One region of the Roseibium alexandrii DFL-11 genome, then DNA from elsewhere that is predicted to be linked to it. Evidence: predicted binding sites of a transcription regulator. Region 1 holds the regulator's gene; the other holds the start of a gene.

The links. Region 1 encodes PhoB, which activates phosphate uptake and scavenging genes when phosphate is short. Its sites were predicted from a motif close to TGTCATNNANCTGTCAT; they were not measured.
Region 2: a site for PhoB is predicted at 2,085-2,101, ahead of SADFL11_RS19205 (DUF1045 domain-containing protein). Genes of this name have one in related genera too.

The regions. Positions count from the first base shown of each region.
Region 1 is NZ_CM011002.1:2,686,591-2,694,354, forward strand. It holds gene SADFL11_RS12410 (Hsp33 family molecular chaperone) at 1-110, opposite strand, end outside; gene argF (ornithine carbamoyltransferase) at 123-1,052, opposite strand; gene SADFL11_RS12420 (aspartate aminotransferase family protein) at 1,049-2,248, opposite strand; gene SADFL11_RS12425 (GcrA family cell cycle regulator) at 2,672-3,217, shown strand; gene phoB (phosphate regulon transcriptional regulator PhoB) at 3,284-3,979, opposite strand; gene phoU (phosphate signaling complex protein PhoU) at 4,066-4,761, opposite strand; gene pstB (phosphate ABC transporter ATP-binding protein PstB) at 4,793-5,581, opposite strand; gene pstA (phosphate ABC transporter permease PstA) at 5,603-6,952, opposite strand; gene pstC (phosphate ABC transporter permease subunit PstC) at 6,952-7,764, opposite strand, start outside.
Region 2 is NZ_CM011002.1:4,157,155-4,164,918, reverse strand. It holds gene SADFL11_RS19220 (alpha-D-ribose 1-methylphosphonate 5-phosphate C-P-lyase PhnJ) at 1-564, shown strand, start outside; gene phnK (phosphonate C-P lyase system protein PhnK) at 561-1,349, shown strand; gene phnL (phosphonate C-P lyase system protein PhnL) at 1,352-2,056, shown strand; gene SADFL11_RS19205 (DUF1045 domain-containing protein) at 2,162-2,911, shown strand; gene SADFL11_RS19200 (alpha-D-ribose 1-methylphosphonate 5-triphosphate diphosphatase) at 2,908-4,065, shown strand; gene phnN (phosphonate metabolism protein/1,5-bisphosphokinase (PRPP-forming) PhnN) at 4,073-4,636, shown strand; gene SADFL11_RS19190 (DUF805 domain-containing protein) at 4,724-5,116, shown strand; gene SADFL11_RS19185 (AsmA family protein) at 5,161-7,764, opposite strand, start outside.

The sequences.
Region 1 (7,764 bases):
GGGCCGAGCGCAACACTGCGCCCGCGGACATCCAGCCCTTCCACGGCAAAGGGCCGGACAGCGTCCAGCCCTACGGGCTTGATGCCCAGTTCTTCCAAGTTCAGTGCCACTTTGGCTACGCCTTAAGCTGCGCCGAAACACCAGGCCAAAATGCCCTTTTGAGCATGGAGCCGGTTTTCGGCTTCGTCAAACACGACAGAGTTGGGGCCGTCCATGACCTCGTTGGTGACTTCTTCGCCGCGGTGTGCCGGAAGGCAATGCATAAACAGTGCATCACCATTTGCCTCCGCCATTAGGCGTTCGTTCACCTGATATGCACTCAGCAGATTGTGACGGCTTTCAGCATCGTCGTCGCCCATCGACACCCAGCAATCGGTGACGACACAGTCGGTCCCTTTGACAGCCTCATATGGGTCGTCGGTAACCAGAATGGAACCACCCTTGGCACGGGCGGTCTCAATCAGATCCTGAGGTGGAGCCAGTTCGGCCGGGGTTGCGATGCGCAGCTCGAAATCCAGACGCGGTGCAGCGTGAACCCAAGACGCCAGAACATTGTTGCTGTCGCCGGTCCAGGCGATGCTGCGCCCGGAGATACCGCCGCGATGCTCTTCGAAAGTCATGATGTCTGCCATGATCTGGCACGGATGCGAGATCTTGGTCAGGCCATTGATCACTGGAATCGTTGCGTTTTCCGCAAGCTCATTGAGGGCTTCGTGGTCCAGGATCCGTATCATGACGCCGTCGACGAACCGGGACAGCACCTTCGCTGTGTCGGCGATGGTTTCACCCCGGCCCAACTGCATTTCCGCACCGGTCAGCATCAATGTCTCGCCACCGAGTTCGCGCATTCCAACATCAAAGGAAATGCGGGTCCGCGTCGATGGTTGTTCGAAAATCATGGCCAGCACTTTGCCCGCCAGCGGGCCTTCGCCCCGGCGAACACCATCCCGGGTCGCCTTGATCTTCTTACCGGTTTCCAGAATAGCGCGCAGATCGTCACCTTCAAACTGGGTCAAATCCAGAAAGTTTTTGTACGCTCCGTTGGCGGTCATTCGGCCGCTCCTTCCAACAACTTTTCTTCAACAGCAACGGCGGCCTGTTCCAGCCGATCAAGGGCATCGGCGATCTCGTCTTCCGAGATGGTCAGCGGCGGTAGGATGCGGACAACGTTGTCACCGGCCGGGACCGCAAGAATGCCCGCTTCGCGCGCGGCGGCGACATAGTCTCCAACCGGCGCCGTGCACTTGATGCCGAGCATCAGGCCATTGCCCCGGACAGCCTCAAACACCTTCGGGTGGCTATCGACCAAACCGGAAAGCTTTTGCTTAAAGGAGAGGCCCTTCTTTTGAACCTCTTCCAGAAAGCCATCTGCAAGGATGACGTCCAGAACCGCATTGCCAACAGCCATGGCGAGCGGATTGCCACCGAATGTCGTGCCGTGGGTTCCAGGTGCCAGCGCGGATGCAACCTCTTCAGTCGCAAGACAGGCGCCCATCGGGAACCCACTGCCGATGCCCTTGGCAACGGCCATCAGATCCGGATCAACGCCAGTCCACTGATGCGCGAACATTTTTCCGGTCCGGCCGACACCAGTCTGGATTTCGTCAAAGATCAGCAGGGCTCCGGTTTCATCACAAAGCTTACGCAGGGCACGCAGGAATTCGTAGTCGACTTCCCGAATGCCGCCCTCTCCTTGGATGGGTTCGATCGCGATCGCTGCGGTTTGCGGACCGACCATGGCCTTCAAGGCGTCCAAGTCCCCGCTGGGCACCTGATCGAAGCCCGGAGCTTTCGGTCCGAAACCCTCCAGATATTTCGCCTGGCCACCCGCTGCAATCGTGCCGAGCGTCCGGCCATGAAACGCGCCTTCAAAGGTCACGATTTGATACCGGTCCGGATCATTGCGGTCATAGTGATAGCGGCGGGCGCACTTGATCGCCGCTTCCATGGCCTCAGCGCCGGAATTCACGAACAGAACCTTGTCTGCAAATGTTGCATCGGTGAGGCGCTGCGCAAGCCGCGCGCCGTCCGGCATCTGGTGCAGATTGGAAATATGCCAGAGCTTGGCCGCCTGATCCTGAAGTGCCTGAACCAGATGCGGATGAGCATGTCCGAGCGAGTTTACCGCGATCCCGGACCCGCAATCGAGAAATCGTCGGCCATCACTCGTAACAAGCCAGACACCTTCCCCGTGATCGAATGACAGGTTCGATCTTGCGTAGTTTCCAAAAAGCGCGGACGCAGACATACCTCTTTAGTCTCCTCTGGCCACCGGAAGCCCCGCTGGTATCGGACCGTCGGAACTCCAGGGCATCGCCTTTAAACAGGCCAAAAACGCAATGTGCCGCCAAAGCGGCGGCACGTTGCAAGATCCTTATACACTGCCGAGGTCCCCGCCTGTCAATGGAAATGGCCGTTGCCGGGGTTCGGGCTGTTTTATGTAAAAGTCTCAATGACCTCGCATCTGTTGGGGAAAAGTCCGTTCATCCCCAACTCACTGCAGCCTGACGGTTGCTTCATAAATTAACGTTATTGTAACCTTTAGCTAATCAGACACGACATCTCGTGCGGTGTATCAAATAGAGGCACAAGATATGCCATAATGGGCTTGCGCTTGCATGTCCATTAACGAGATTCTGGCCAGTCACTGGCCTTGGCAAGGGGTGCGGCAATGAGTTGGACGAACGAACGGGTTGAGCTTTTGAAGAAGCTCTGGGGTGATGGTTTGAGTGCAAGCCAGATCGCGGGTGAGCTTGGCGGCGTTACCCGGAATGCTGTGATTGGCAAGGTGCACCGGCTCGGTCTTTCCGGGCGCGCGAAGTCTTCTTCCTCAAGCGCGAAACCGCGTCGCCCGCGCACAACAGCCAGCCCGGCGTCTCAATCAGCACCGAAACGTCCACAAACACAGCCGCAGACCCAAGGCTCCGCAGCGTTGAAGATGGAGCCAACCCCGGCTCCGGTCGCAGAAGTTCAACCCGTTGCAGAACCGATCGCAGATGTGGTCCCGATGTCCAAGCGGGCAACGATCCTTACGCTAACCGAGCGCACCTGTAAGTGGCCGATCGGCGATCCGGCGACAGATGACTTCTACTTCTGCGGTCAAGTTTCCGAAGCCGGTGTGCCCTACTGTCCATACCACTGCAAGATTGCTTATCAGCCGGTCGCAGACCGCCGCCGGAGCGCCAACAACAAGACCAGTGTTGCCCAGGCATCCTGATCTCGAAATACCCAAGAAAAAGCCCGCCGATTTGGCGGGCTTTTTTGTTTGTCTTGGTAGTCTCGATCAGGCTGCCGTAAATTGGTCGTTGAAGGCATAACCAGCCCCGCGCACCGTGCGGATTGGATCCTTCGCCTTGCCCTTGTTCAGCGCCTTGCGCAAGCGTCCCACGTGAACATCGACCGTGCGCTCGTCCACATACACGTCGTGCCCCCAAACGCCATCCAGCAGTTGTTCGCGAGAAAAGACCCGGCCTGGCGCGGTCATCAGGAATTCCAGAAGGCGAAACTCCGTCGGCCCCAAATGGATTTCCTTGGTGCTGCGCCGGACGCGGTGTGTTTCCCGATCAAGTTCGATGTCGCCGGAGCGCAGCATCGTGGACACCACCTCCGGGCTCGCCCGCCGCAGGATCGCGCGGACACGAGCCATCAGCTCCGGCACAGAGAATGGCTTGACAACATAGTCGTCCGCTCCGGTCGACAAGCCTCTGATGCGCTCGGCTTCCTCGCCGCGCGCCGTCAGCATGATGACCGGCAAACGCTCGGTGTCCTCGCGTGCCCGCAGGCGCCGGCACAGCTCGATGCCCGACAAACCGGGCAACATCCAGTCCAGCAACAGAAGGTCCGGCTGGGTTTCCCGGAGGCGGATTTCCGCCTCATCACCGCGGACACACGTCTCAACGGCGTATCCTTCAGCTTCCAGATTGTACCGCAACAGAAGGCTCAACGGTTCTTCGTCTTCGACGATGAGGACCTTCGGCATGAATTCTCGCTCCAATTCCCTCAGCCGGCACCGAAGCGCCAGCCTACAGTTCCTGCTTCACAGCCGTTCAGGCTGGGCCTGGCAACTCACACAGCGCCGGTTTCATCAACCTTGTTACGGTCTTCCGGAAGGCGCTCGCCCGTCACCATGAAGAAGACGTTTTCGGCAATGTTGGTTGCATGATCGCCGATCCGCTCGATGTTCTTTGCGCAGAACAGCAGATGGACGCAGGAGGTGATCACCCGCGGGTCTTCCATCATGTACGTCAGAAGTTCCCGGAACAGCGATGTGTATATTGCATCGACTTCGGCATCTGCGTCTTGAACCTGGCGCGCCGCTTCAGCGTTACGCCCGGTGTAGGCATCGAGAACCTTCTTTAACTGACCAAGGGCCAACTCGGTCATGTGCTCCACGCCGATTGCCAGCTTCTTGTTTTGAATGTCGTTATCGATGGCGATTGCCCGCTTCGCAACATTCTTTGCAAGATCACCAACACGCTCCAGATCGTTGGCGATCCGGCTGGCTGCTGTGATTTCGCGTAGATCCTGGCCCATCGGCTGACGGCGCACGATCATTGCAATCAGGCTCTCTTCAACTTCTTGGTGAAGTGCATCGAGGCGGCGATCCTGGTCAATGACTTGGCGGGCAAGTTCCGTATCGCCGGACACCAAAGCCGACACGGCTTCAGCAAAAGCTTTTTCTGCAAGACCGCCCATTTCAGCGATCCGGCCGGCCATGACGTTCAATTCGTCATCATAAGCCGTGACTGTATGTTCAGACATCCTGTGTCCCTTCGAAAAATGTGCGATCCGGTTAACCGAAGCGGCCGGTAATGTAATCCTGCGTACGCTTGTCCACCGGGTTGGTGAAGATATCCTGTGTCGGACCTTCTTCAACCAGAATCCCTAAGTGGAAGAATGCGGTGCGCTGAGACACGCGGGCGGCCTGCTGCATGGAGTGCGTTACGATCACGATCGTATAGTTCTCACGCAGCTCGTCGATCAGTTCTTCAACCTTTGCGGTTGCAATCGGATCGAGTGCAGAACACGGCTCATCCATCAGGATCACTTCCGGGCTGACGGCAATCGCGCGTGCGATACACAGGCGCTGCTGCTGACCACCGGACATGCCGGTGCCTGGCTCGTCGAGACGATCCTTGGCTTCTTCCCAAAGACCCGCCTTTTGCAGGCTGGAGGCCACGATGTCATCAAGCTCGGCCCGGTTCCGGGCCAAACCGTGAATACGCGGCCCGTAGGCAACGTTGTCGTAGATCGACTTCGGAAAGGGGTTGGGCTTCTGGAAAACCATCCCGACCTTGGCGCGCAATTGCACCGGATCGACCTTCGGGTCGTAGATGTCTTCTCCATCGATCTTGATCGAGCCTTCGACCCGGCAGATATCGATGGTGTCGTTCATACGGTTGATGGTGCGCAGGAATGTGGACTTGCCACATCCGGACGGCCCGATAAAGGCCGTGACGGAACGTGGCTGGATTTCAATGTCCACGTCCTTGATCGCGTGCGTATCACCGTAATAGACCTGCACTTTGTTGGCTGAAATCTTGCTGTCGGTCATATCTGTCGCCTGTTCAATTTTCGGCATGTCATTCATGGGTAGGCCTCCTTACCAGCGACGCTCAAACCTGCGGCGCAGGATAATGGCGATAATGTTCATAGTCAGAAGGAACACCAGCAGGACGATGATGCCACCCCAGGCTTTCTCGTAGAACGCGAAGTCTGAACGGGCGGCCCAGGTATAAATCTGCGCGGGCATTGCCGAATTTGGGTCCATGAACCCGGATACAAAGCCGTCCGGATATCCACGGGCAACAAAGCCGACCATCCCGATAAGCAGCAGCGGGGCCGTTTCACCGAGCGCCTGGGCCAAACCGATGATCGTCCCGGTCAAGATCCCGGGCATCGCCAATGGCAACACGTGGTGGAACACGGACTGCATTTTTGATGCCCCAACACCAAGCGCAGCATCACGAATGCTTGGCGGCACCGCCTTGAGAGAGGCCCGCGTCGAAATGATGATTGTCGGGAGGGTCATCAGGGTCAGCACCAGTCCGCCAACAATCGGAGCCGATTGCGGCAAGTGCATGAACTGGATGAACACTGCGAGACCCAAAATACCGAACACGATGGAAGGCACTGCTGCAAGGTTCGAGATGTTCACCTCGATCAAGTCGGTAATCCTGTTCTGAGGAGCAAACTCCTCAAGGTATATGGATGCTGCCACCCCAATCGGCAGGGACAGGAACAACACCACCAGCATCATGAAGAACGAGCCGACAACGGATGCTCCGATCCCGGCCCCGCCCGGGTTGTCCACACCGGAATCTGCTCCTGTGATGAACGGCCAGTTGAAAACTGTCTCGATAATTCCGCTTTCGACCAATACATCAACCAGGTCCAGATCCGATTTCATGAGAAAGCGGCTGTCGGTAATGTTGTCCCGGGTCAGGCGACCGTTCATGTACCCATCAACCCGGGATGAGGCAGCCAATTCGAAGACAACCGGCTGACCCAGTTGGTCTGGATTTGCCCGGTAGAACTCGCGAATTGTGCTTCCCGGCTTACCGACGATCCGCTCAATTGCGGCGATGTCGAACGGTACCTGGATGTTTTTTTGCTGGAACTGCGAGCTCATGGCCTCGGTGAAGACAGCCTCATAGGCACGCGTTTTGAAGAGCTGGCTTTCAGCATCGTCAAACTGTTCCTGCGTAACCGTGAATTCGACTGTCAGGACTGTACGGGTGAAAGCCGGTATACCTTCACTGATGATCGAATATGCCATGACCACCAGGAAGACCAACCCGATCAGGATTGCGGTGATACCGTAGGCTTGGAAGCGCTTCTCGGACGCGTTGCGCTTTTTGGTCAGGTCATCCGTCGCATACAGCGAACGCGGCTGAGTGGTCGTTTTTTCAGGTGCTTTGGCACCATCTGGAGAGAGAGTTGCGTCGGTCATCAGTCATACTGCTCCCGGTATTTGCGCACGATGTAGAGCGCGACAATGTTCAAACCGAGCGTCACCACAAAGAGCGTCATACCCAGCGCAAAGGCCACCAGAGCCACCGGTGAGGCAAAGTCGGCATCGCCCGTTAGCTGGCTGACGATTTTGGCCGTCACGGTCGTCATGGCATCGAATGGGTTGAGGCTGAGACGCGCAGCAGCACCGGCACCAAGCACCACGATCATTGTCTCGCCGATGGCCCGGGACGCTGCGAGCAAGATCGCACCGACGATGCCCGGAAGAGCGGCAGGCAAAATAACCTGTTTCACCGTTTCGGACTTGGTTGCTCCCAACCCGTAAGACCCATCGCGCATTGCCTGCGGTACTGCGTTGATGATGTCATCCGACAACGAACTCACAAACGGGATGAGCATGATGCCCATGACCAATCCCGCAGTCATGACTGCCGTTCCGGCCTGCATGATCCCGACCCCGTCCGGACCGAAAATCGACACCAGAAGCGGGCCGACCGTCAAGAGAGCGAAGAGCCCGTAAACGATGGTCGGAATACCCGCGAGGATTTCAAGAAGCGGCTTGGCAACGGCCCGGACATTTGGACCCGCGTACTCGGAGAGATAAACCGCGGCAAACAATCCAATAGGTACAGCGACCGCGAGAGCCACAAACGAGATGTAGAATGTGCCCCACAACAGCGGGATGATCCCGAGTTGAGAATTGCCGCCCCGACCGGAAAAGGTCGGCGACCAAGTTAAACCGAAGAAGAAATCAAAAGCTGGGTACAGCCTGAAGAATTCAATCGTGTTGAA
Region 2 (7,764 bases), 1.5 Mb from region 1:
CAGGTCCTTGTGTTCCAGGTCCCGATCCCTGAACCGCTCCGGTTTCTGGAGCCGCGGGAAACGGAAACCCGCAAGATGCATGCCCTCGAAGACTACGGCCTCATGCACGTGAAGCTCTACGAGGATATTGCGAAAAACGGTCATATCGCCACCACATACGCCTATCCGGTGATGGTCAATGACAGGTATGTGATGGACCCCTCTCCGACGCCGAAATTCGACAATCCGAAGATCGACGAAATGGCCGCATTACAGCTCTATGGCGCGGGCCGGGAAAAACGCATCTACGCGATCCCGCCCTACACAAAGGTGAAAAGCCTCGACTTTGAGGACTATCCGTTCGAGGTCCAGAAGTTCGACAAGCCGTGCGGACTGTGCGGCGCAGAGCATGTCTATCTGGACGAGGTCATTCTCGATGACAAAGGCGGACGCATGTTTGTCTGCTCCGACAGCGATTATTGCGAAGAACGGCGCACCGCAGGACATGTCGGACCGATGGCTGCAAACCCAGCGTCCCAGCACATCGGTGGACACGGCACTAACGCAGAGGAGGCGTCCCGATGAACGTGTTTCGAGCTGACGACCCGCTTCTGCAGGTCCATAACGTGACCCGCTATTACGGCGACCGCATCGGATGTACCGACGTCTCCTTCGATCTTTGGCCCGGCGAAGTGCTCGCCATTGTCGGGGAAAGCGGTTCAGGCAAAACCACCCTTCTGAATTGCCTGTCGACACGCCTCGCACCGACTGCGGGTGCAATCGAATACCGCATGCGCGATGGGTCAATGCGCAATCTCTATCAGCTGTCAGAAGCCGAGCGCCGCTTGCTGATGCGCACTGACTGGGGATTTGTTCATCAGAATGCTGCGGACGGCCTGCGCATGAACGTCTCGGCCGGCGCTAATGTCGGTGAACGGCTAATGGCAGTCGGAGACCGGCACTACGGGAAGATCCGCGAAACCGCGGATGATTGGCTGGGCCGGGTTGAGATCGCCAGTGACCGGATCGACGATGATCCGCGTTCGTTCTCAGGCGGCATGCGCCAGCGGTTGCAGATTGCCAGAAATCTTGTAACTCATCCGCGGCTGGTCTTCATGGACGAACCGACCGGCGGTCTGGACGTTTCGGTTCAGGCGCGTCTGCTCGATCTTCTGCGCCGTCTAGTCGCTGATCTCGGTCTGTCGGTTGTGATCGTCACCCACGATCTGGCGGTTGCCCGCCTGCTGTCACACCGGATCATGGTGATGCGCCACGGCCGGGTGATTGAAGCCGGTTTGACCGATCAGGTTTTGGACGATCCGCGCGAGCCTTACACCCAGTTGCTTGTCTCCTCCATTTTGCAGGTCTGATCATGCCAGTGCGTCTTTATCTGAACAGTGTCGGCAAGTCCTTCACCATGCACCTTCAGGGCGGCACGGTGATCCCGGTTGTCGAAAACGTCGAGTTTTCTGTCGAGGCCGGCGAATGCGTGGTCCTTGGAGGGCCATCCGGGGCTGGCAAGAGCTCAATCTTGAAAATGATCTACGGCAACTACCGCTGTGATCAGGGTCAGATCCTGGTGAATGTTGGCGATGAGATCATCAACATTGCAGATGCGGAGCCGCGCCAAGTTCTACGGCTGCGGGAAAACACAATCGGTTATGTCAGCCAGTTCCTGCGCACGATCCCACGCGTGTCTGCCGAGGAAGTGGTTGCCGAACCGCTGGTTGCCCAAGGCACAACTGAAGCAGAAGGGCTCGAGACGGCACGCAGTCTTCTCTCCCGGTTGAATGTCCCTGAGCGGCTCTGGAAGCTCCCACCGGCAACCTTTTCCGGCGGCGAACAACAACGGGTGAACATTGCCCGCGGTTTCATCGCGCACTACCCGATCCTTCTCCTGGATGAACCCACCGCCTCGCTGGATGCCGCGAACCGCGCGGTTGTCGTCCGCCTGGTGGAAGAGAAGAAAGCCAAAGGCGTTGCCATGGTGGGAATCTTGCACGATGAGGATGTCCGGCAGGAAATCGCCGACCGGATCATCGACGTCACCGGTTTTAGCGCCGACGTGGCTGCTTAAACGAAATAACTTGCCGGGAGCGGTGGTATGTCACAGAACAGTCACCGCTCCCCGGTATGGACTTTGCCTCGGCCAAGTCCGATCTCCTAAATCGCGATAATTTCCATGCGCTACGCCATCTATTTCGCAGCCGACGCTGACGCACCGCTCATACAGCTGGGCAACACCTGGTTGGGCCGTGATCCCTTCACGGGATCACTCCTGCAGCAACCGTCCATTCCGGGCCTGGACGCCGCTCGCTTCGAAGATCTGACAACCAGCCCCCGGCGTTATGGATTTCATGGCACGTTGAAGGCCCCGTTCTCGCTTGCGAAAGATGCAACCGAAGAGGCCTTGATCGCGGCCAGTGCCAGATTTGCAGAGACCGTTGCCCCTTTTGAACTGCAGGAACTTAGTGTCAATCAACTGGGCAAGTTTCTGGCGCTGACACCGGCTCAGCCGGAGCCAGATCTGGAAGCCTTTGCGTCTCTTTGTGTTCGCCAGTTTGAACCGTTCCGCGCGCCTTTGAGCGCCGAGGATCTGGACCGGCGGCGGCAAGCAAATCTGACACCCAAACAGGACGGATATGTCGAGACCTGGGGCTATCCATATGTCTTCGACGAGTTCCGCTTCCACATGACGCTGTCCAACAAGCTGGAGAGCAAGGAGGAAGCTGCGCTCTTGGCACGGAGCGCGGAAACGCATTTTGAAGCCGTCACTAATTCGGCATTCACCTGTCGCCACTTCGGTCTTTATGTCGAACCGGAGCGCGGCGCCCCGTTTGACGTCCACCGCATATTTGAACTAACGGGCCCGCAGAACCCTATCACTGCGCTTGAAAACACGCTGGCAAACTCCAACGAGGAAGTCTCATGAGCACGCATCCGAAACTCTTCAAAAATACCAAGCTGGTACTGGCAGAAGACGTGATCAACGGCTCTCTGACCGTCGATCAGGACGGCCTGATTTCCGATATCGGGTCAGCAACAGAGGTTGAGGGGCACGATTGTGAAGGCGACTTCCTTCTGCCGGGTTTGATCGAACTGCACACCGATCACCTGGAAGTTCATTACGCTCCGCGGCCAAAGGTCCGCTGGAACCCGGTTGCGGCCGTTCAAGCCCACGATGCCCAGATCGCTTGTGCCGGCATCACGACCGTGTTTGACGCGCTTCGCGTCGGCATGGATGAGGATGACGACAGCAACGACACCATGAAGGTCGCAGACATGCGGGCCCTCGCGGATGCGATTGAAACAGGCCAAAAGGAAAACCGGCTGCGCGCGGATCACTACATCCACCTGCGCTGCGAAGTCTCCGCGCCGGATGTCATCCGGGCCTACAACTACTTTGATGGTGACGACCGCGTCCGGCTGGTCTCCCTGATGGACCACACACCAGGTCAGCGCCAATTCGTGTCGCTCGATTCCTACATCAGTTACTACCAGGGCAAGCGCGGCTTCACAGACGAGCAGATGGCCGAATTCATTGAAATGCGTAAAGCCAGGGCCGACAAGAACACCCCTGGAAACCGTAAGGCGATTGCCACACATGCGGACAAAAACACAATCGCAATTGCCAGCCATGATGACGCGACCATTGCCCATGTTGATGAAGCGATTTCGCTGAACACCAAAATTGCCGAATTCCCGACTACAGTGGAAGCCGCCAAAGCCTCCCACGAAGCGGGAATGGCGGTTTTGATGGGCGCACCGAATGTGGTCCGTGGCGGCTCCCACTCAGGCAACGTTTCGGCCCGTGAACTCGCCGAAGCCGGATACCTCGATATCCTGTCGTCGGACTATATTCCGGCATCGCTGCTGCAGGCGGCGTTCCAGCTTGCGGACGAGATCGATGGCATCACCCTGCCGAAAGCAGTTTCAACGGTAACGTCGACACCGGCGAAAGCCATAGGCCTTTCCGACCGCGGTGTGCTGGAACCCGGCAAACGGGCGGATCTCATTCAGGTCAAGCTGGTTGGCAATGTGCCGATTGTGCGCGGTGTCTGGCGCGAAGGCCGCCGTGTTGCCTGACGCCCGAATGCACGCCCAGGACAAAGTCGGCCCAGGCCGGATGATCTTGGTTGTCGGCCCGAGCGGGGCCGGCAAGGACACGCTCATGGCCGCCTTGAAGGACCGAGTGAAGGACAATGACAGCGTTGTTTTTGCCCGACGCGCGGTCACTCGGGATGCCGATGCCAGTTCTGAAGATCACGAAACACTGAGCCGGTCTGACTTCGAGACCCTTGTCTCAGCCGGCAATGTAGCCTTGTCATGGGAAGCCCATGGATTGGGGTATGTTGTGCCCCAGTCTTATGACCGTGCAATTCGAGACGGCAAAACGGTCATCGCCAACGGCTCCCGCAAGGTGCTGCAAGAAGCCTCAGACAAATATGAAACGGCGATCGTCCTTCTGATCACCGCGCCGGTCGAGATCTTGGCAGAACGCCTGGCCGCCCGGGGCCGGGAAAGCCGCGAGGATATTGAAGCACGTTTGAAACGGGCTGACCTGGAACCGGACAATGTGGACAATCTGGTGCGTATAGAAAACACTGGCACTCCGGAGGAAGGCGTCGCCGACATGCTCTGCGCCCTCGGCCTGTAACGTTCCGGCACAATTTTTCTTGTTTAAACTTGTTTCAAATGCACACTTAACCCGGCGCGGGTTTTTTCAGCACGGATGGAGTGCAAAATGATTGAAGCTGTTCAAACTGTTCTTCGCAAATATGCGGTCTTTTCCGGCCGCGCTTCCAGAAGCGAATACTGGTGGTGGATCCTGTTTGTGGTGATCGTATCCATAGTATCCCAGATCATCGATGGCGCCGTTGTTGCTCCGGCTCTCGGATTTCAAGCCTTCGAGGAAGGTGCAGGCCAGCCATTGTCGATGTTGGTCTCGCTCGCGTTGCTTCTACCGGGTCTCGGCGTCGCTGTCCGGCGGCTACATGACATCGACCGTTCAGGCTGGTGGTTTCTCTTAATTCTCGTCCCGATCGTTGGATTTTTGATTCTGCTTTACTGGTTTGTTCAACCAGGAACCAAAGGCGATAACCAGTACGGAGAAGCTCCGCTTCAGTACGCCTCTTAGCCACCATTTCGGGCAAGGTTTCACTCGTGAAACCGCCCAATGGTTCAGTTTTGTCCCTGACCCTGCTGCGGCTCTTGCGATTTCTGGCGCCCGAAAACGTTGCCCAACAAGCCGGGTGGCAGCCCAAAGCCTTCTTCGACTGCCTTCAGCACTTCTTCGTCGTCAACGTCGCCTTCGATCACTTTCTCGATGTCGATCTGCGTTTGGCCGCCTGTGGCCCGCTGAATCACTTGATTGGCGGTATCGGTCAGACTCTCCGGAACATCCGCTTCGCCCTTCAGGATCGAGATCAGTTCACCACCAACTTGTTCCAACTGCTCGTAGGCCGCCTGCGGATTTTCCAAAATGCCCGCAATGTCAGGATAGATGCGCGGATCACTCCAAGACCCATCCACCACGATCGGTACGCCCAGCCCAGCCATCTTCTTGTCGGTGCCTTTCGGGCGCGGCATGGGAGCCTGGCCTTCCAATGTTGCGACAATTCTTGGCTCTACGCGCCAGGACAGCCGTTGATTGGGCATGTCCGTGGTACCGCCACCACTCATGCGGATCAACGGCCCGATCAGAGACAGGTCACTGGTGGTCGCAATTCCGTTTTCGATCTGAAAAGAAGCCCCGAGCGACGAAAAGTCCGTCTTCTCGGAGGGGCTCGCCTGCCATCCAAGCAAGGTCTCAACAGAGAGGTTGCGCACCATCTGAGGAATATTGACCCCGCGGATTGCACCGTCTTCAAACATATAGCTGGCCGTGCCTTTGAGGTTCTGGACCATCTGCTGCTCGCTGGCACCTGACGTTGTTACATTCAGGCCAATCAGCGTTTTGCCATCGATCCAGGTAAAGTCCGCCGCGTCCCGAAGAAGCGGATAGGCATTCAGGCCGGAGAGGTCAAACTTTGCCGACAATTCAGGTGTAACAGCGGCGCCATTCAGTCTGACGGAGCCCGTGCCTGTGCCGTCATAAAGCGACAGTTTCTCAAGATCCGCAGTCAGGACGCCGTCCTGGATCGCAACCGAGAGGGCGCTTTGTCCAATCCGGATCTTGTCCATCCGGATCTCGTTTGCAATTGCCTTGAAGTCGACATTCGCGGCTTTCAGGCCCGAAAAATCGATTGGCTCTGTGCTCCAGGATTTGCCCGCCACCGGGGGCGCTGTTGCCGCTGGCGCCGAACCGCTAACGCTGCCAGACTGAGCTGCAGGTTGTCCGCCGGTCGACCCGCCGCCAAGGTAAGGGTCCAAGACGAGCTCGCGCAAATCAAGACGTGCCGTCACCGTCGGCTTGCCGCCCAGGGTCACGCGGCCATTGGCTTCGCCGGAAGTTTCATCCAGCGTGAAGCGTGTTTCCTCGAACGAAATCGTGTCGCCTTGAAAACCGAAAATCCCGGAGGCACTGAACGCACCCAAGCCACCACCGGCCGCCAAGGGCTGCCCCATCCAGGCCATCAAACCTCGAAGGTCAGCCGTTTGCATCCGAGCAGCGCCATCCACAGTGCTTGGCAGTTGAGCTGATCCATCAAACCCGACGCTCAACCGATTGCCCTTAAGGGAAACAGAAACTGCGCCGGATTGGCCTGCCAACAATGTGGACGTATCGGCTTCACCGGTCAGACTGAACCCTTCTCCGCGCCAGGTCAGTGCACCGCTTGCAGACAGTGGGGCTTCAAGTCCTTGCATCTCTAGAGCAAGAGACAGTCCGGTAATCCGGTCGGCTTCCGGGTCGCCGCCCACAGCATCTGCAAGGCCCAATCCGCCAATTTCACCTTCGGAGATGTTGACCGATCCGTTGACATCCAGTCCGGCCAGCATTTCTTCACCGGTCAGGCCAACCGTCTCAAATGCCAGATCTGCGCTCAGCAGCCCGCTTGCCGGCAACTCCTGACCGGCGAGAAGCAACAGGTCCGCAATGGAGCCGTCTTTCAGGACAAGCCGGCCGGAGACTTCCGGAACCAATCCAGAGAGATCCGCATCGGCCGCACCGCCAAGGGAAAGCTGGCCCAATACCAAATGAAGATCTGACACTGAAACGGCTGCTTCAGAGCCCCGCACCTTTGCATCAAACTGGAAGGCACCGGGATCCGCATCCAGCGACTGACCGCCCAGCGCGGCCAGGGTTTTCAACGAGGGCCCTGACGCCGCAATTTCCAGTTCAGCACGCACTGGCTCCAGCCCCGTGGTCCCCTTGAGCGTGATGGAGTTTTCCGACGAGGTCAAAGCCAAATCGACCGGCACCTGGTCGCCGGACGCCAATCCCAGAGGGTTGGACAACGTGCCGGAAATCTCAAGAGGAACGTCCTGAAACTGGAAATCGGAGGTAAGCTGGACATCCCCGGTTAAGTCCGGTGCAGCGAGTGAAAGGTTGAGGGCCTGAATGACAAAGTTCTGATCTGCCGTGGCATCAATGTATGTCAGCTGACCGCTGGTGATCTGGAGACTGTCGACACCAATGCTCTCCAGATATCCCTCACCGCCGGAATCCCCCGCGTTGTTCTCTGCAACGCTGTCCGGCGCGGACTGCGCTTTAGCGCTTTCCGGAGCGCTGGTTTCTTCAGCTTCGCCGGTCAGAACTTCCAATGACCGGCGCGGTGCCCAGCTGGTGGCGCCGTTTGCGTTTTTCTCGAGATAAATCAGCGGTTCGTCGAGCGCGATGCCGGT